Regions from separate parts of the Streptomyces sp. NPDC051173 genome, predicted to be linked through region 2. Evidence: riboswitches for the same ligand, from Rfam matches in the RefSeq annotation. Region 2 holds a riboswitch; each other region holds the start of a gene.
The links. Region 2 has a riboswitch for cyclic di-AMP ahead of AB0435_RS18205 (peptidoglycan DD-metalloendopeptidase family protein). Riboswitches for the same ligand answer to the same signal wherever they lie in the genome.

Region 1 (3,671 bases), on a different contig from region 2:
CCGGGCTCGAAGCGCACGGCGGTGCCGGCGGCGATGTCGAGCCGCTTGCCGCGGGCGGCGGCGCGGTCGAAGTCGAGGCCGGGGTTGGCCTCGGCGAAGTGGTAGTGCGAGCCGACCTGCACGGGCCGGTCGGCGGCGTTGAGCACGGTGAGGCGGGTGCGGTGGAGCCCCTGGTTGAGGGGGACGGGGGCGTCGGCGAGCAGGAACTCTCCGGGAATCATGGCGGTCTTCCCTTCAGCCGATGGGCTCGTGCACGGTGACGAGCTTGGTGCCGTCCGGGAAGGTGGCCTCCACCTGGACCTCGTGGATCATCTCGGGTATGCCGCTCATCACTTCGGCGCGGCCGAGCACCTTGCGCCCGGAGGACATCAGCTCGGCGACGGTCCGGCCGTCGCGGGCGCCTTCGAGGACGTGCACGGTGATCAGGGCCACCGCCTCGGGGTGGTTGAGCAGCACCCCACGGGCCCGGCGCTTCTCGGCTACGTCGGCGGCCACATGGAGAAGCAGGCGTTCCTGCTCATGCGGGGAGAGTTGCATGCGTCCACCTCACTGACGAACCAGTCCCCCTAGCGGAACCCAACGGGGGCACACAAGAGTTCTACAACCTTTGACCTGGGGTTCTTCATCGGACAGCCAGGGATTGCAGATTAGAGCGGAAGGTTTTCCAACGCGTTAACTGACTCTTTGCGCATCCATGGCCAGAGGGGTCGCACGGGACCGGAGAGGCCGGAGGGACGGATCCGGCGATCCGGGCCGGGACCGCGTGCCGCTGCCGTCTGCATCTACTGGATCTTCTGGGCCGGATCACTCCGCCGCACCCTCATGACACGTACGACGGGCTACGGGCGCCGCAGACCGCGCGCGTCGCCCGCGCGGGACCGCGCGAAGCCCTCGCAGCCGCGTTCGAGGGCGGTGGGCGGGAGTTGCCCGGGAGCAGCCTGGCGCGCCCGGTGCCGGTCCGGGCCGGGGCGCGACGGGCGCGTCGGGGCGCGGTCCCGCTCGCACTCCCGCCCGCGCCCATGGATCACGGGTCGGCGGGCGAATAAACACCGCTCCCCCAGACGCCGGACGGTGTCGTAGACGACGCGCGGTGATCGATTTCAACCGGGCGAGCACGCCGCGCCGGAGCGGTGCCGCGGGCCCCCAGGCCAGGGGCTCAACAGGGGTTCGCCGAAACGGACAATCCCCGTCGTGTCCAGCGGAATTGCCCGGGAGTGAGCAGCCTCACATACCTCTGGTTCCGCTCGGAATCCGTACCTGGGCTGCGCCAAGATCCGGTCGACGACAAGACCCCGCCATCCCGGCGGGGCGGTCCAGGCGGACGCCGAACCCCGCCGCTGTCTGGATGCCGGGTCGACCGAACGCACCGGTGGGGATGGAGGACCCGAGCACGGTGGGACGACCAAGAGTAGTGCGGTCGGCCCTTGGGGTGAAGCCGTTGACACGGCCGGGCATCTTCGCCTGCCCGAACCCGACAGGTCATCCTTCACAGGCGGCTGACGAAGGGTTGGCACATGGGCGCGCACAAACGTCCGTCAATGATGTCCAGGGCCGGCGCGGCCTCCGCGCTCACGCTCGCCGCCGTCGGCGCCACGGTGCTGGTGCCGGGCGGCGCGACGGGAGCCGAGGCATCGACCGTCGCCACCAACGCACTGCACATCGCGGCCTCGAAACAGGGTTCCCCCTATCAGTGGGGCGCGACCGGCCCTTACCGCTTCGACTGCTCGGGCCTGACCCTCTACTCCTTCAAGCGGGCCGGGAAGAGCCTGCCCCGCACCGCCGCCGAGCAGTACAACCGGACCACCCACATCCCCCGCGCCGCCCGCGAAGCCGGCGACCTGGTGTTCTTCGTCTCCGGCCAGGGCATCTACCACGTCGGGATATACGCGGGCGACGGCAGGATCTGGCACGCGCCCAAGACGGGTGCGGTGGTCCGCCTGGAGCGGATCTGGACGAACAACGTCCGCTACGGCCGGGTGGACTGACCCGCCGGCACACACAGCGAAAGGCGGCCGCGACGCCGCACCGGGGCCCCGCACGCCGTGCGGGGCCCCGGCCCCGCCCTCACCGTTCGGCGCTGAGGGCGGGCACGGTCCAGGGCATCGAGATCCACACGGTCTTGCCGCCGTCCGGGTTCGGGGTGAAGAAGACCCTTCCCCCGCGCTCCGCGGTGAGGCAGCGGATGATGACCAGGCCCCGCCCGTTGTCCTGCTGGACGGCGGCGGGCAGTCTGCGGGGGAAGCGCGGGTGGCTGTCGGTGACCCCGATCCGCAGCTGCCGGTCGAGTTCGAGCCGGACCTCGACGGTGAAGGTGGGCGACTGGCCGCGGGTGTGCTGCACGGCGTTGGTGGCGAGCTCGGAGACGATCAGCCGGATGGTCTCGGCGGCTTCCGTGCCGCCCGGCAGCCCCCAGTCCGCGAGCACGCCGGCCACATAGCGGCGTGCGGTGGAGACCGAGGCGGGGGCGCTCGGCAGGGTGACGGTGGCTTCTTGATGATCTGCCATGGCGCTGTCCCTTTCCCGCCGGGAGCGGACTCCGACGCAATGCGTCGTGAAGTCGAGAGCGCTTCCGGACGGCTCTGTCCGACAGCCTGCCACCGGAAATGGGGGTGATGCGGGCGATCCCCCAGTATCTGCATATATCTGTCGCTCGAAGCGGTGAACTCTACGACGAGCGACCGGATTCCGGCGGCACAGTGGTCTATTGACAAGAAACACCATGTTCATCACAGGCGGAGGCAGGGCTATGCGAAACGGACCCGCGGTGCGCCGCCGCAAACTCGGTGGCGAGCTGCGCCGCCAGCGCGAACTCGCCGGACTGACCAGCCTGGAGGCCGCGCACGCGGTGGGCTGGCACCAGTCGAAGGTCAGCCGCATCGAGACGGGCAGCAGTGGCGTGAAGTCCTCGGACGTCGCGCTGCTGCTGGACGCCTACGGTGTGTCGGACCCCGAACTGCGCGCGCTGCTGGGAGCACTGTGCGGCGCGGGCACCGCCGATGCGGAGGGCGCCCGCCGGGGCTGGTGGTACGCCTACCGCAATCTGCTGCCCCCGGCGTATCTCGACTTCATCAGCCTGGAATCGGAGGCGTCACGGTTACGCACCCTGGAGACGACGGTCGTGCCGGGCCTCCTCCAGACTCCTGCTTATGCCCGTGCGGTGACCCGTGCGGCGCTCAACGACCCGCCGCCGGAACAGGTGGAGAAGCTGGTACGGGTGCGCATGGCACGGCAGTCGGTGCTGGGCGGCGACAGTCCGCTGGAGTTGTGTGCCGTGCTGGACGAGGCTGTGCTCCGCCACCAGGTCGGTGGACGGGAGGTCATGGCCGGGCAGTTGAGGCATCTGGTGGAAACGGGTGCGCAGCGTCATGTGCGGCTGCATGTACTGCCGTTCTCCAGGAGCGGCCATATTGGCATCACCGGGCCTTTTGTTATTTTCTCATTTCCGCGCATTGCTGATCTGGACGTGGTTGTTCTCGACCATTTGACGAGTAGCCTCTACCTCGAGCGGAAAGAAGACCTCCGGGCGTACGCCGAGGCATTCACCACGCTGCGGGCGCACGCCCTCTCGCACGAGAACTCGCTGGATTTCATCGCCGGGATCAACGACGGCGCGTAAGGAGGCACCATGTCCGCAATGCCTCGGTACGTACCTTCCCCTTCGGCCCTGTGCG
Region 2 (3,671 bases):
GGTGTCGCGGTGGTCATAGCGCCTCCGGCCGCCGCGCAGCCGCAGGGGCAGCAGGGCGCGAAGAAGCCGTCCCGCTCGCGCGGCTCGGGTTCCGGGGGCCGCGGCCGTACGCGTACGGAGCCCGGCACGGGCAACGGTGGTGGCGGTGGCGGTGGCGGCGGTTACCGCGGCTTCGGCAGCGGCACGGGGCAGGGCCAGGGTGGCGGGGCGTCCCGCCGTTCGGGCGGTACGCGTCCGGGCAATGCGGTTCGCCGTGGCGGTGGCGGCGGGGGCTCTCGGCGGGCGCCGAAGGTCTGACCGGTTGCCGGTTTGCTCGGCGTTGCCTTGCGCGGGTGGGTTGCCGCCGGGGGGAGTGCTGCGCCCTGTGGGAGCGCCCTGCGGGCGGCGGCCTCAATCGCCGGCCGGGCTGGTTTGTGGTGGGTGCCGGGGGTGGGTCTTCCGGGCTGGGGACCTGGAACGCGGTGCGGGCACCGTCATGCGTATTGGGTGCCCTGAAGTCGCACCGCGTTCCAGAACCCCACCCTCCAGCCCCACCCCCTCCCGCCGGTGGGCGACATCAGGGCCGGTGGGGGTGCGCCGGTCTTCCCTTTCAGCCCGCCCGGGGTGCTCGTTGCCGTTCCGGGCGCGCCCGTCTTTTTCTTTCAGCCCGTCCGGCGTTTGAGGACAACGCGCGAAGCGTGTTGCTGGAGTCTGGGGCGCAGCCCCAGTTCCGGAGCGCGCAACGTTGCGGGGGTCTGGGGGCTTGCCCCCAGTTTCGGGAAGGGGCGGGGCTGGGGAACAAACCAGCCCGTCCGGCGTTTGAGGACGCGGCCGCAGGCCGCTCCCGCCGCAGGCGGCAACGGACCCGCACGTCGAGGGGCTGAGGCAGCGCCCCCACGCGGCCGGGCGACAGGCCCTGCTCGCGACCCGACCCGCCCCGGTCCGGCGGCGGACGCCCCCGCCGGACCGACGGCGTTTCCGGTACGCCGCGCCGGCACGGCCAGCTGTCCGTACGGCCGTTGACCGGCGGAGCCGAGAGACGCGCGGCACAGAAATCCGTCCGTACGCGCAGTAGTGGATCTTGATCGTTCCGCATTCCGTCGGAATAAGAACCACATTAAGAAGTCGGTCTCCTCGCCAAGTCCTGACCAAGGAGCCGGTCGATTCAGCCTTTCGGCTTGGAAACCACGCGGTCTGTCTATTAACGTTCGATAACGACGTGCGGTCCTCATCACCGCCGCAAGAGGCGGCGCCGTGCGCCTTCGCCGAATCCCGCGGGCACAGCAAGACCTGATACACCAGCAGCATCTGGGAACCGGGGAACCACCCGCCCTGGGGTGAATCGGGCCGCACCCGGCTCGTAGGAGACCTTCCTGCTCCGAACCCTCCCCCAGAGCCTGAAGGGCCTGGGGGTACCCCCACCGCTAACCCGGTAGGCGAGAAGGAAGGAAAGGAGTTCGCCCTCGTGGCGTCCAACGAGCCTGCCCTCGACCCCACTCTGTACGGGTCGTACGAGCCCTACGCACCCGAACTCCCGATCGTGCCCGCGTATATGACCGCCCATATGGCGGCGCCCGCGCCGGGGACGGCAGCCATGGGGGGCGGCGACTCGGCGATCGCTCCTCCCGCGCCGGGCTTCGCCGCCGGACCTCGGCCGATGACCCCTCAGCCGGCCGCACAGCAAGCGGTGGCGCCCCGGCCGGCCGTTCCCCAGTGGGCGGTGCCCGAGCCGACGGCGCCGGAACCGGCCGCCGACGAGTCCGCGCACCCCGCCCCCGTCCCGGCCCGTGCCGGGAGCGGCGGCCGGCACCGCGTCGCCAAGCAGCGCGGCGGCACGATGGCCCGCAGCGGCGCCGTCCTCGGCGTCGGGGTCATCGCGGCGGTCGGCGCGGGCGGCATGGCGAGCGCGCAGGACCGCCCGGCGGCGCCGATATCGGTACCCGACCTGGCCGGAGTGGGCTCCCTCCTCGGCGGCGGTCAGGCGCACGAGGAGCAGGCCGCGGCCGCCGCGCCCGGCGCCGAGCAGCCGCTCACCCAGGCCGGTCTGAGCACCGAGGAAGCCGCCCAGGGCACCACGAACGCGGGCGAGGCCCTGCGCGCCCGGATCCTTCAGCAGGCCGAGCACCAGCAGAACGCCGCTGACGACCAGACACGCGAGTCGACGCAGCGCGAGGCGGCCGAGGCAGCGGCGAAGAAGGCAGCGGAAGCGGCTGAGGCGGAAAAGGCGGCGAAGGAGGCCGAGGCCGAGAAGGCGAAGGCGGCGCGGGCCGAGTCCCGGCCGGCGGCCGCGGAGGACGCCGCCGACCCCACCGACACCGGGCCCCGCACGCCCGCGGCGCACAGCCCCGGCGCGTACACCCTCCCCGTCGGCTCGTACACCCTGACCGCCGGCTTCGGCCAGGCGGGCAACATGTGGTCCGCGAACCACACCGGCGAGGACTTCGCGGCCCCGACCGGCACGCCCGTCAAGGCGATCGGCAGCGGCACGATCACCCACGCCGGGTGGGCGGGCGCGTACGGCTATCGCATCGTGCTGAAGCTGGACGACGGTACGGAGGTGTGGTTCTGCCACCTGTCGTCGATGGTGGTCACCTCGGGCAAGGTGAACAGCGGCGACGTGATCGGCCGCGTGGGCGCCACCGGCAATGTCACCGGCCCGCACCTCCACCTGGAGATCCGCCCGGACGGCGGGGCCCCGGTCGACCCGCTGCCCTGGCTGCGGGAGCGCGGCCTGGAGCCGTAGCCCGCGGGCGCGGCGGCTGCCGCGCATATCTGTCACGGACGAGGGCACCCGGATGCCGTGACAGCCGCGATCACCACCTCCGTACCGGCCCGTCCGGACCGCCGTCGGCCGGCGCGTCATGATTTCCTCGACCTGTCTGCTCTCCGGCCTGCTCCTCTTCGGCACGGCCTGGCTCTTCGGCGCCGGGCGGCTGAGCGCCGACACCCTCACCGCCTGCTGGGCCGTCGTCCTCTTCTTCGCCTCGGCGGGCGCGAGCAGCGCGTACCTCACGGTGTCCGAGGCGTTTCCGATGGAAACGCGCGCCAAGGTCATCGCCTTCTTCTACGCGCTCGGCACGGCGACCGGCGGCAGCACCGGCCCGCTGATCTTCTCCGACCCGACGAGCGGCGGCGTCGTCGGCGACACGGCGCCGACCTTCCGGATCGGCGCGTCCCTGATGCGCGCCGCCGGCCTGGTCGCGGCCTTCCCGGCCGTGCCGGCGGAAGGGCGTTCCCTCGACCGTGGCCCCGCTCTCCACCGAGCGGGCGGAACCGCTGCCCGCCACGGCGAAATAGCGGAATACCCCGCACCGTAAGGACGTTGGAGAGATCCATGGCTGACATTCACAAGAAGATCGGCAAGCTGTCCGTCCACCCGCTGGCCCTCGGCGGCAACGTGTTCGGCTGGACGGCCGACGAAGCGCAGTCCTTCGCCGTCCTCGACGCCTACGTGGCGGCCGGCGGCAATTTCATCGACACCGCCGACGTCTACTCCGCCTGGGTGCCCGGCAATACGGGTGGCGAGTCGGAGACCGTGATCGGCAATTGGTTCGCCGCCCGCGGCAACCGCGCCGACATCGTCCTGGCCACCAAGGTCGGCGCGGGCGTCCCCGAACCGCGCGGCCTCTCCGCCGCCGTCATCAAATCCGGCGTCGAGGATTCGCTGCGCCGCCTGCGCACGGATTACATCG
Region 3 (3,671 bases), on a different contig from region 2:
CCCTGACCGCCGCCCAGACCGTCCTCGCCGTGGTGGTCCTGCTCGGCCTGCGGTTCGTCCGCCTCCAGGCCGCCGGCCTCTTCGTCCTCTTCGCGGTGCAGTTCGCCCTGCCGGGCGAGTCCGCCCGGCTCCTCATGACCTACGTGTATCTGGGCCTCGCCGTCCTGCTCCTGGCCACCCGCGTCCGCCACCTGCCGGCCACGGCCCGTGCCCTGGGCGGGCGGATCGAGGGCGACCCGCACTACTGACCCGGCGGCGCACGGCTCGTGGCCGCCGGTCTCACGGTTCGGTGATGAGATCGGTGAGGGCCTTGATGCCGTCCGCCGCCAGCACCCGGCGCTGCCGGTCCGCCGGGGTGCCCCGCCGCAGCAGCCGGTGGACCAGTGAGCTCACCTGGTGGAGGTCACCGGCCTCCTCCAGCGCCTGCCCGATGTGCCCGAGCAGGGCGTGGACGACCTCCTCGGCGCCGCGGCGCTTGCCCTCGGGGTCGACGAGCATGTCCTCAAGGCCGTGCCGGGCGGCGTGCCAGTTCGAGGCGCTGAGCAGCTCCGGCGGGCAGTACGCCGTCCGGCGGCCGCTCTTCTCGTCGCGGATGGCGGTCGCCACCATGCCGCGCACGATCCCGGCGAGCATCACGGCCTCGTCGGCGCGCAGCTGGACGTCCAGGCAGCGCACCTCGATCGTGGGATAGCGGTCGGACAGCCTGGCCTGCCAGTACAGCTGCCCCCGGTCGCTGATCGCCCCGGCGACGAAGAGCGCCTGGATACGCTCCTCGTAGTCGGCGAGATCGGTGAAGTGCGGGGGCGGCCCGCTGACGGGCCAGCGGCTGTAGACCACGGTGCGCCAACTGGCGAAGCCGGTGTCGTGGCCGTGCCACATCGGTGAGTTGGCCGCCATGGCCACCAGCACCGGCAGCCAGGGGCGGACGCGGTTGAGTACGGCGACGCCCATCTCCCGGTCGGGGATGGCGACATGCACGTGCATCCCGTTGACCAGCTGTTCGTCGACCAGTTGGGCCGCCCGGCCGCGCATCGCCAGATAGCGCGGGTGCCGGGTGACGGGTACGGGCACCAGGCCCGCGCGGGGTGACGTGCCGGACGCAGCGATCCGGCAGCCGCTCCGCTTGGCGGCGGAGCTCACGGCGTGGCGCAGCCGCAGCAGGTGCCCGCTCGCCTCCGCGAGGTCGGCGCAGACCGGAGTGGCCACTTCCACCTGGGCCTGCAACAACTCCGCCTGAATCTCCCGCTCGTGCACGACCGGCTCCAGGTCCACCGCTGCGCAGACCTGCTCCGCCTTCGGAACGGGCAGTGCGGTGGCCGGGTCGAGCAGAAGATACTCCTCCTCGATCCCTAGGGTGAGCATGCCGTAGGGCTACCCTCGCGCTGTCGCGGTGAACCGCGCGCTCCCCGCGGTCGCGTGTTTCTGACGCAAAGACGTCCGCCCTCCCGCGCGTACCGGCCGCGGAACGGAGCCGGGTGACCGGATTTCAGTCTCCGGATTACCTCAACTCCCAAGAGCCAAAAGGAGTTGCCTGATTTCCGTGCGCCGTAAATGCGCCCCGGTTCCATGAATGACGTGAAGTGAAGAAGTTCACAGAAAGCCGTTCCGGCTCCGGTTTCCGGGACTTCGTGATGCAGGATCGTCACTCGAACACAAGATCCCGTCACCGAGACGGGCACCCCGGGCGGACGCCGAGTCCTGCCGCCGTTCCGGGTGCGGAGCAGACCGACTGGATCGGCAGGAGCGGGAGACCCAGGTACGGCGGACCACGATGGCGGTGGTCCTTGGGGTGAAGCCACGGATGTGGCCGGGCGACTTCGACAGCCCGAACCCGACAGGTCATCTTTCGCAGGCGGATGACGAAGGGTTTGACATGTCTGCGTTCCCCGGCATATCCACGCTCGTGTCCCGGGCCGGCGCCGCGACCGTCCTCACCGCCGCCACCGTCACCGCCTCGATGCTGCTGCCCGGAGTGGCGGCCGACGCCCAGGCGGCGACCCCGGGCCAGGCCGCGCTGAAGGTCGCCGCCTCCAAGAAGGGCTCGCCCTATCAGTACGGCGCCGCGGGCCCCAGCCGCTTCGACTGCTCGGGCCTGACGCTCTACTCGTTCAAGAAGGTCGGCAAGAACCTGCCGCGCACCGCGCAGGACCAGTACAACAAGACCCGGCACCTCTCCGCCGGCTCCCGTCAGACCGGTGACCTGGTCTTCTTCCACTCCGGCAGCAACGTCTACCACGTGGGCATCTACGCCGGGGACAACAAGATCTGGCACTCGCCCAAGCCCGGCGCGTCCGTCCGGCTGGAGAAGATCTGGAGCAACAGCGTCTGGTACGGCCGCGTCAACTGACCCCGGCGCACCACGGGAGACGGCCCCCGGCGCCGTGAGGCGCGCACGGGGGCCGTGTGCCGGAGCGGCCGTGCGGTGGAGCGTCAGGGCAGCTGTGCCCCGAGCGCCTGCAGGGCCGCGGGAACCGGCTGGAAGAAGGTCTCGCCACCGGAGGAGCAGTCCCCGCTGCCGCCCGAGGTGAGGCCCAGTGCCGTGTCGTTGTCGAAGAGGGCGCCGCCGCTGTCGCCCGGCTCGGCGCACACGCTGGTGTCGATCAGGCCGTCGACCTGTCCCTCCTGGTAGTTGACGGTCGCGTTGAGGCCGGTGACCTGGCCGCCGTGCAGGCCGCTGGTGCTGCCGCTGCGCTGCACCTGCTCGCCGACCGTCGCCTCACCGGCCCGGCTGATGTTCTGCTGGCTGCCGTTGTAGAGGTCCACCGCGCTGGTGTGGTCGGAGGAGCCGGTGTAGCGCACCAGGGCGTAGTCGTGGCCGGGGAAGGTCGAGCTCTCCGTGGTGCCGGCCTGGGCGCCGCCCTGCGAGTCGGACCACTCGGCCGAGGCGTTGCCGCAGTGCCCCGCCGTCAGGAAGTACGGCTGCCCGTCCTTGCTGACGTTGAAGCCGAGCGAACAGCGCACGCCGCTGCCCCAGATGGCGTCGCCGCCGGCGATGAGCGGCCGGAAGGTGCCCGCCGTCCTTCTGAGCGTGGCCTTGTCCCCCAGGCTCGCGACGACCTTGTCGAGCTTGCTCAGCCGCTCCCCGCGCACCGTGCTGTCGGCGGTGACGACGACCTTGTTGGTCCTGGGGTCGACCGACCAGGCGGTGCCCGGGATGGACGCCTGGGCCTTGAGGGTGCCTCTGGCCGAGTCGAGTTCGGCCGCCGAGTGCCGGACCTGCCTGGCCTCGGCGCCCGCGGCCCGCACCTTCGCCGCGGTCGCCGCGTCGAGCACGTCGACGACGAGCCGGTGGGTGGTGGCGTCGTAGTACGAGCCCGCGGTGTCCGCCGGGAGCTCGGCCGCGATCCGCTGGGCGAGGCCCGCGGCCTGCTCGGCGGAGGCCGCGTCGGGCGCCGGGGCGGACATGGCGTGGGCGCTGGGCAGGGCGAGCGCGGCGGCCGCGAGGACGGCGGCGGCCGAGCCGGCCATGGCGGAGCGGCGTGCCGATATGCGAGGACGTTTCACGAGACCTCCTGTGGGGGGTGCCCGATGGGGCCGATGTCCGGGCACGGAGGGTGAATGTGACGTAGTGACAGAGGCGTGACGGCCGATGCGCCGCCCGGAGCCGACCGGGAGACGCTAGTCGCGTCCATGTCAATTCTCGGAGTATCGGATCGTCCATGTGAACGTTC
Region 4 (3,671 bases), on a different contig from region 2:
ACCCTCGACCTCTCCCGGTCCGACAACCAGCACCTCGGATACGGGCACGGAATCCACTACTGCCTGGGCGCCCCGCTGGCCCGGCTGGAGGGCAGGACCGCGCTCGCGACACTGCTGCGGCGCCTCCCTGACCTGCGGCTTTCTGTCGATCCTGAGGAGTTGCGGTGGCGCGGCGGGCTCATCATGCGCGGACTGCGCACGCTGCCGGTCGAGTTCGAGACACGCGCCGGGTGACCCTGCGTCAACTGTCGTGACCACCGCGTGACCTGCGCTACACCGGCTTGTGACTCGTGGGGCCGGTGGCTATGTTCGACCACCATATTCGCCGTCACACGAGAGGCCATCGCATGCGCTCCGGGAACGGTCGACATCGTCGCCCCCGTCAGGTACCCGCCGTCGTGGTCGCAGCGGGGGTGACGGGGTCCGCCCTCGCCATGCCGCTGCTCGCGGCCACCGGCGCCAACGCCGCCGACGCCCCCACGTGGGACCGCGTCGCCCAGTGCGAGAGCGGCGGGACGTGGAGCACCAACTCCGGCAACGGCTCCTACGGCGGTCTGCAGATGACCCAGGAGCTGTGGGAGCAGTACGGGGGCCGCGCGTACGCGCCGCGCCCCGACCTCGCCAGCCGGCAGCAGCAGATCGCCGTCGCCGAGCAGGTCCTGAACGCCGGCGCGAGCCCCTGGCAGGCGTGCGGCTCCGCCGCGGGCCTCGCCAAGGACGGCAAGGCTCCGGAAGTGACCCCCGGCAGCACCAAGGCGCCGACGGACGACGCGCCCGCGCCGCGTGCACCGGAGCGCACTCCCTCCGCACCCGCGACGGGCGGCTCCGCGCCGTCGGACTCCACCGCTTCCCCGGCTGCCCCGGCCTCACCGTCGGCAAACCCGGACGCGAAGCCTTCTCCCGGGACCCCTTCGCCCTCCGCGGGCGACAGGGACGGGAAGCCCGAAGGCGGCAAGCACCGCAAGGACCCGAGCGGCCCCACGAGCGGCCCGGCGAACAGTCCCACGACCGGCCCGACAACCGGACCCACGGGCGACCCCACCGAAATCCCCACGTCGGGCGCGCCGTCCACGCAGAAGCCCGCCGACCCGTCCACCGGCACACCGGCGCCCGCGGACTCCGCGTCCCCGCACGCGCCGTCCACCGACAGCCCGGAGACCGGCTCCGGTCAGGGTTCCGGCCAGGGTTCCGGTTCGGGCTCGGGCAAGCACCGTGCCGAGCCGCCGCGTTCGGGCGACGAGGGCCGTGCCTCGCGCGGCGGTGGCGACGCCCGTACGGACAAGCCCGCCGCCGGGGACTACACGGTGCGGCCCGGTGACAATCTGTCAGTCATCGCGGAGGCTCACTCCGTTAACGGTGGATGGCAATCGCTGTACCAGCGCAACGAGAAAGTTGTCGGTTCCGATCCCGATCTGATCCTTCCTGGTCAGCGGCTTGAGGTCGGCAAATAGCCCGACAGTTCGGGGGGAATGTCCGTTCCAGTCGAAAGTGAGACATGGGTCTCGTTGAAGTTCCGCGGAACGGTCCCCTCCAAAACTTGGCACACCCGCTCCCACCTGCGGAAATGTCAGGTTTCTATGGGTAACAAGAGGCAACTGTGGCTGGAAAGAGGGGTTTGAACCCGTCGGCCCGGAGTGCTTACCGTCATGACCGCTCGCCACCGCGAGCACCACGGTCGCCACGCCGAATCCTGCCGGCGACCGGCGGAGTCGTCGCGCAAGCGCCGTAGGCAGGAGCGGGGGAACCAAGGTAGGCGCCGGAACGGTCCGCTGGGACCGGGACGGCTTGGGGTGAAGCCGAGTGTGCTCGCACACGAGGCCGGGCGAACTCACAGCCCGAACCCGACAGCTCACCTCGTAGGCGTCGGTGAGGAAACGACTCATGTCCAAGGGCAAGCACCGTCGTCCGTCCAAGGCCGTCCGCATCGTCACGCTCGCCGGTGTCACCGGCGCCGCGGTCGCGGCCCCGCTGATGATCGCGACCTCCGCGAACGCCGCCTCCGTCTCCACCTGGGACAAGGTCGCCCAGTGCGAGTCCGGCGGTAACTGGTCCATCAACACCGGCAACGGCTACTACGGCGGCCTGCAGTTCTCGCAGTCCTCCTGGAACGCCGCCGGCGGTCAGAGCTACGCCGACCGAGCCGACCACGCCAGCAAGTCCCAGCAGATCGCCGTCGCCGAGAAGCTCCTCGCCATGCAGGGCCCCGGTGCCTGGGGCTGTGCCGGCGCGGGCAACCTGAGCTCCGGTGGCGCGAAGGCCGACGTCGACACCTCCGACGACTCGTCCTCCGCCTCGCACGGCACCTCCACCAAGTCGCACGCCGACCGCAGCGAGCGCCAGGCCGCGCCGAAGAAGACCGCCCCGAAGCACGCCGCTCCGCAGGCGCAGAGCTCCGACGAGGACGAGTCCGAGGCCGCCCCGGCCCCGAAGCAGACCGCGCCGAAGCACGCCGCCCCGAAGCCCGTGCAGAAGGGCGACGGCGAGTACGAGGTCAAGGAAGGCGACACCCTCGGCAAGATCGCCGACGCCAACAAGGTCAAGGGTGGCTGGGAGAAGCTCTACGACCTCAACAAGGACGTCGTCGACAACGCGGACCTGATCTTCCCGGGCCAGCAGCTGCACCTCAGCTGATCCGGTGGGTGCGGTGGCTCACGCCGCACCCGTACCGCGCACGGCGACACCGCCCCGCTCCGACGCGAACCCCGAGCCGCGCCGGAGCGGGGCTCTGTCTTTCCGCGGGCTCGGCCCCCGGGCCCCCAGACCCCCGAAGCACGCTTCGCTACGGTCCGCACGATTCAGCCCGTCCGGCGTTTGAGGACGTGGCCGCAGGCCGCTCCCGCCGCAGGCGGCAACAGACCGGTAGCCGGGGGTCTGGGGCACGCGCCCCAGTTCGGGAAGGGGCGGGGTGGGGAACGAGCCCGCCGCAGGCGGAAAAGCAAACCCGCACCCAAGCCCGGCCCACTTCATCGCTCAGCGAACACCATTCGCCCCATTACCTCGCCACTTGCTCCAAATTTCCGGCCGTGGGGCGTCCCGACGGCAGGGTGAGCCCCCGCCGCCCGTTAGGCTCGTGCTCGCAGAACTCCAGACACACACGAAGGAGACCCTCGTGCCGTCCATCGACGTCGTCGTAGCTCGCGAGATCCTCGACTCGCGAGGCAACCCCACGGTCGAGGTCGAGGTCGGCCTCGACGACGGCTCCACGGGCCGTGCCGCCGTGCCGTCCGGTGCCTCGACCGGTGCCTTCGAGGCCATCGAGCTCCGTGACGGTGACAAGAACCGTTACCTCGGCAAGGGCGTCGAGAAGGCCGTGCTGGCCGTCATCGAGCAGATCGGCCCGGAGCTCGTCGGCTACGACGCCACCGAGCAGCGCCTGATCGACCAGGCCATGTTCGACCTGGACGCCACCGAGAACAAGGGCTCGCTCGGCGCCAACGCCATCCTCGGCGTCTCCCTCGCCGTGGCGCACGCCGCGTCCGAGGCCTCCGACCTGCCGCTGTTCCGCTACCTGGGCGGCCCGAACGCGCACCTGCTGCCCGTTCCGATGATGAACATCCTCAACGGTGGGTCGCACGCCGACTCCAACGTGGACATCCAGGAGTTCATGATCGCTCCGATCGGCGCGGAGTCCTTCTCCGAGGCCCTGCGCTGGGGCGCCGAGGTCTACCACA

Region 1: another riboswitch for cyclic di-AMP. It lies ahead of AB0435_RS11535 (C40 family peptidase); the one in region 2 lies ahead of AB0435_RS18205 (peptidoglycan DD-metalloendopeptidase family protein).
Region 3: another riboswitch for cyclic di-AMP. It lies ahead of AB0435_RS06420 (C40 family peptidase); the one in region 2 lies ahead of AB0435_RS18205 (peptidoglycan DD-metalloendopeptidase family protein).
Region 4: another riboswitch for cyclic di-AMP. It lies ahead of AB0435_RS25745 (transglycosylase family protein); the one in region 2 lies ahead of AB0435_RS18205 (peptidoglycan DD-metalloendopeptidase family protein).

What each region holds. Positions count from the first base shown of each region.
Region 1 is NZ_JBFBBD010000015.1:19,631-23,301, forward strand. It holds gene AB0435_RS11525 (urease subunit beta) at 1-221, opposite strand, end outside; gene AB0435_RS11530 (urease subunit gamma) at 235-537, opposite strand; cyclic di-AMP (ydaO/yuaA leader) riboswitch at 1,313-1,510, shown strand; gene AB0435_RS11535 (C40 family peptidase) at 1,515-1,985, shown strand; gene AB0435_RS11540 (ATP-binding protein) at 2,065-2,505, opposite strand; gene AB0435_RS11545 (helix-turn-helix transcriptional regulator) at 2,747-3,616, shown strand; gene AB0435_RS11550 (DUF397 domain-containing protein) at 3,626-3,671, shown strand, end outside.
Region 2 is NZ_JBFBBD010000031.1:36,122-39,792, reverse strand. It holds gene AB0435_RS18210 (DEAD/DEAH box helicase) at 1-297, shown strand, start outside; cyclic di-AMP (ydaO/yuaA leader) riboswitch at 1,233-1,433, shown strand; gene AB0435_RS18205 (peptidoglycan DD-metalloendopeptidase family protein) at 1,445-2,722, shown strand; partial or broken gene AB0435_RS18200 (hypothetical protein) at 2,826-3,296, shown strand; gene AB0435_RS18195 (aldo/keto reductase) at 3,314-3,671, shown strand, end outside.
Region 3 is NZ_JBFBBD010000006.1:143,451-147,121, forward strand. It holds gene AB0435_RS06410 (hypothetical protein) at 1-248, shown strand, start outside; gene AB0435_RS06415 (glutamate--cysteine ligase) at 280-1,362, opposite strand; cyclic di-AMP (ydaO/yuaA leader) riboswitch at 1,693-1,870, shown strand; gene AB0435_RS06420 (C40 family peptidase) at 1,874-2,347, shown strand; gene AB0435_RS06425 (S1 family peptidase) at 2,431-3,468, opposite strand.
Region 4 is NZ_JBFBBD010000060.1:2,959-6,629, reverse strand. It holds gene AB0435_RS25755 (cytochrome P450) at 1-234, shown strand, start outside; gene AB0435_RS25750 (transglycosylase family protein) at 399-1,451, shown strand; cyclic di-AMP (ydaO/yuaA leader) riboswitch at 1,712-1,878, shown strand; gene AB0435_RS25745 (transglycosylase family protein) at 1,882-2,631, shown strand; gene eno (phosphopyruvate hydratase) at 3,110-3,671, shown strand, end outside.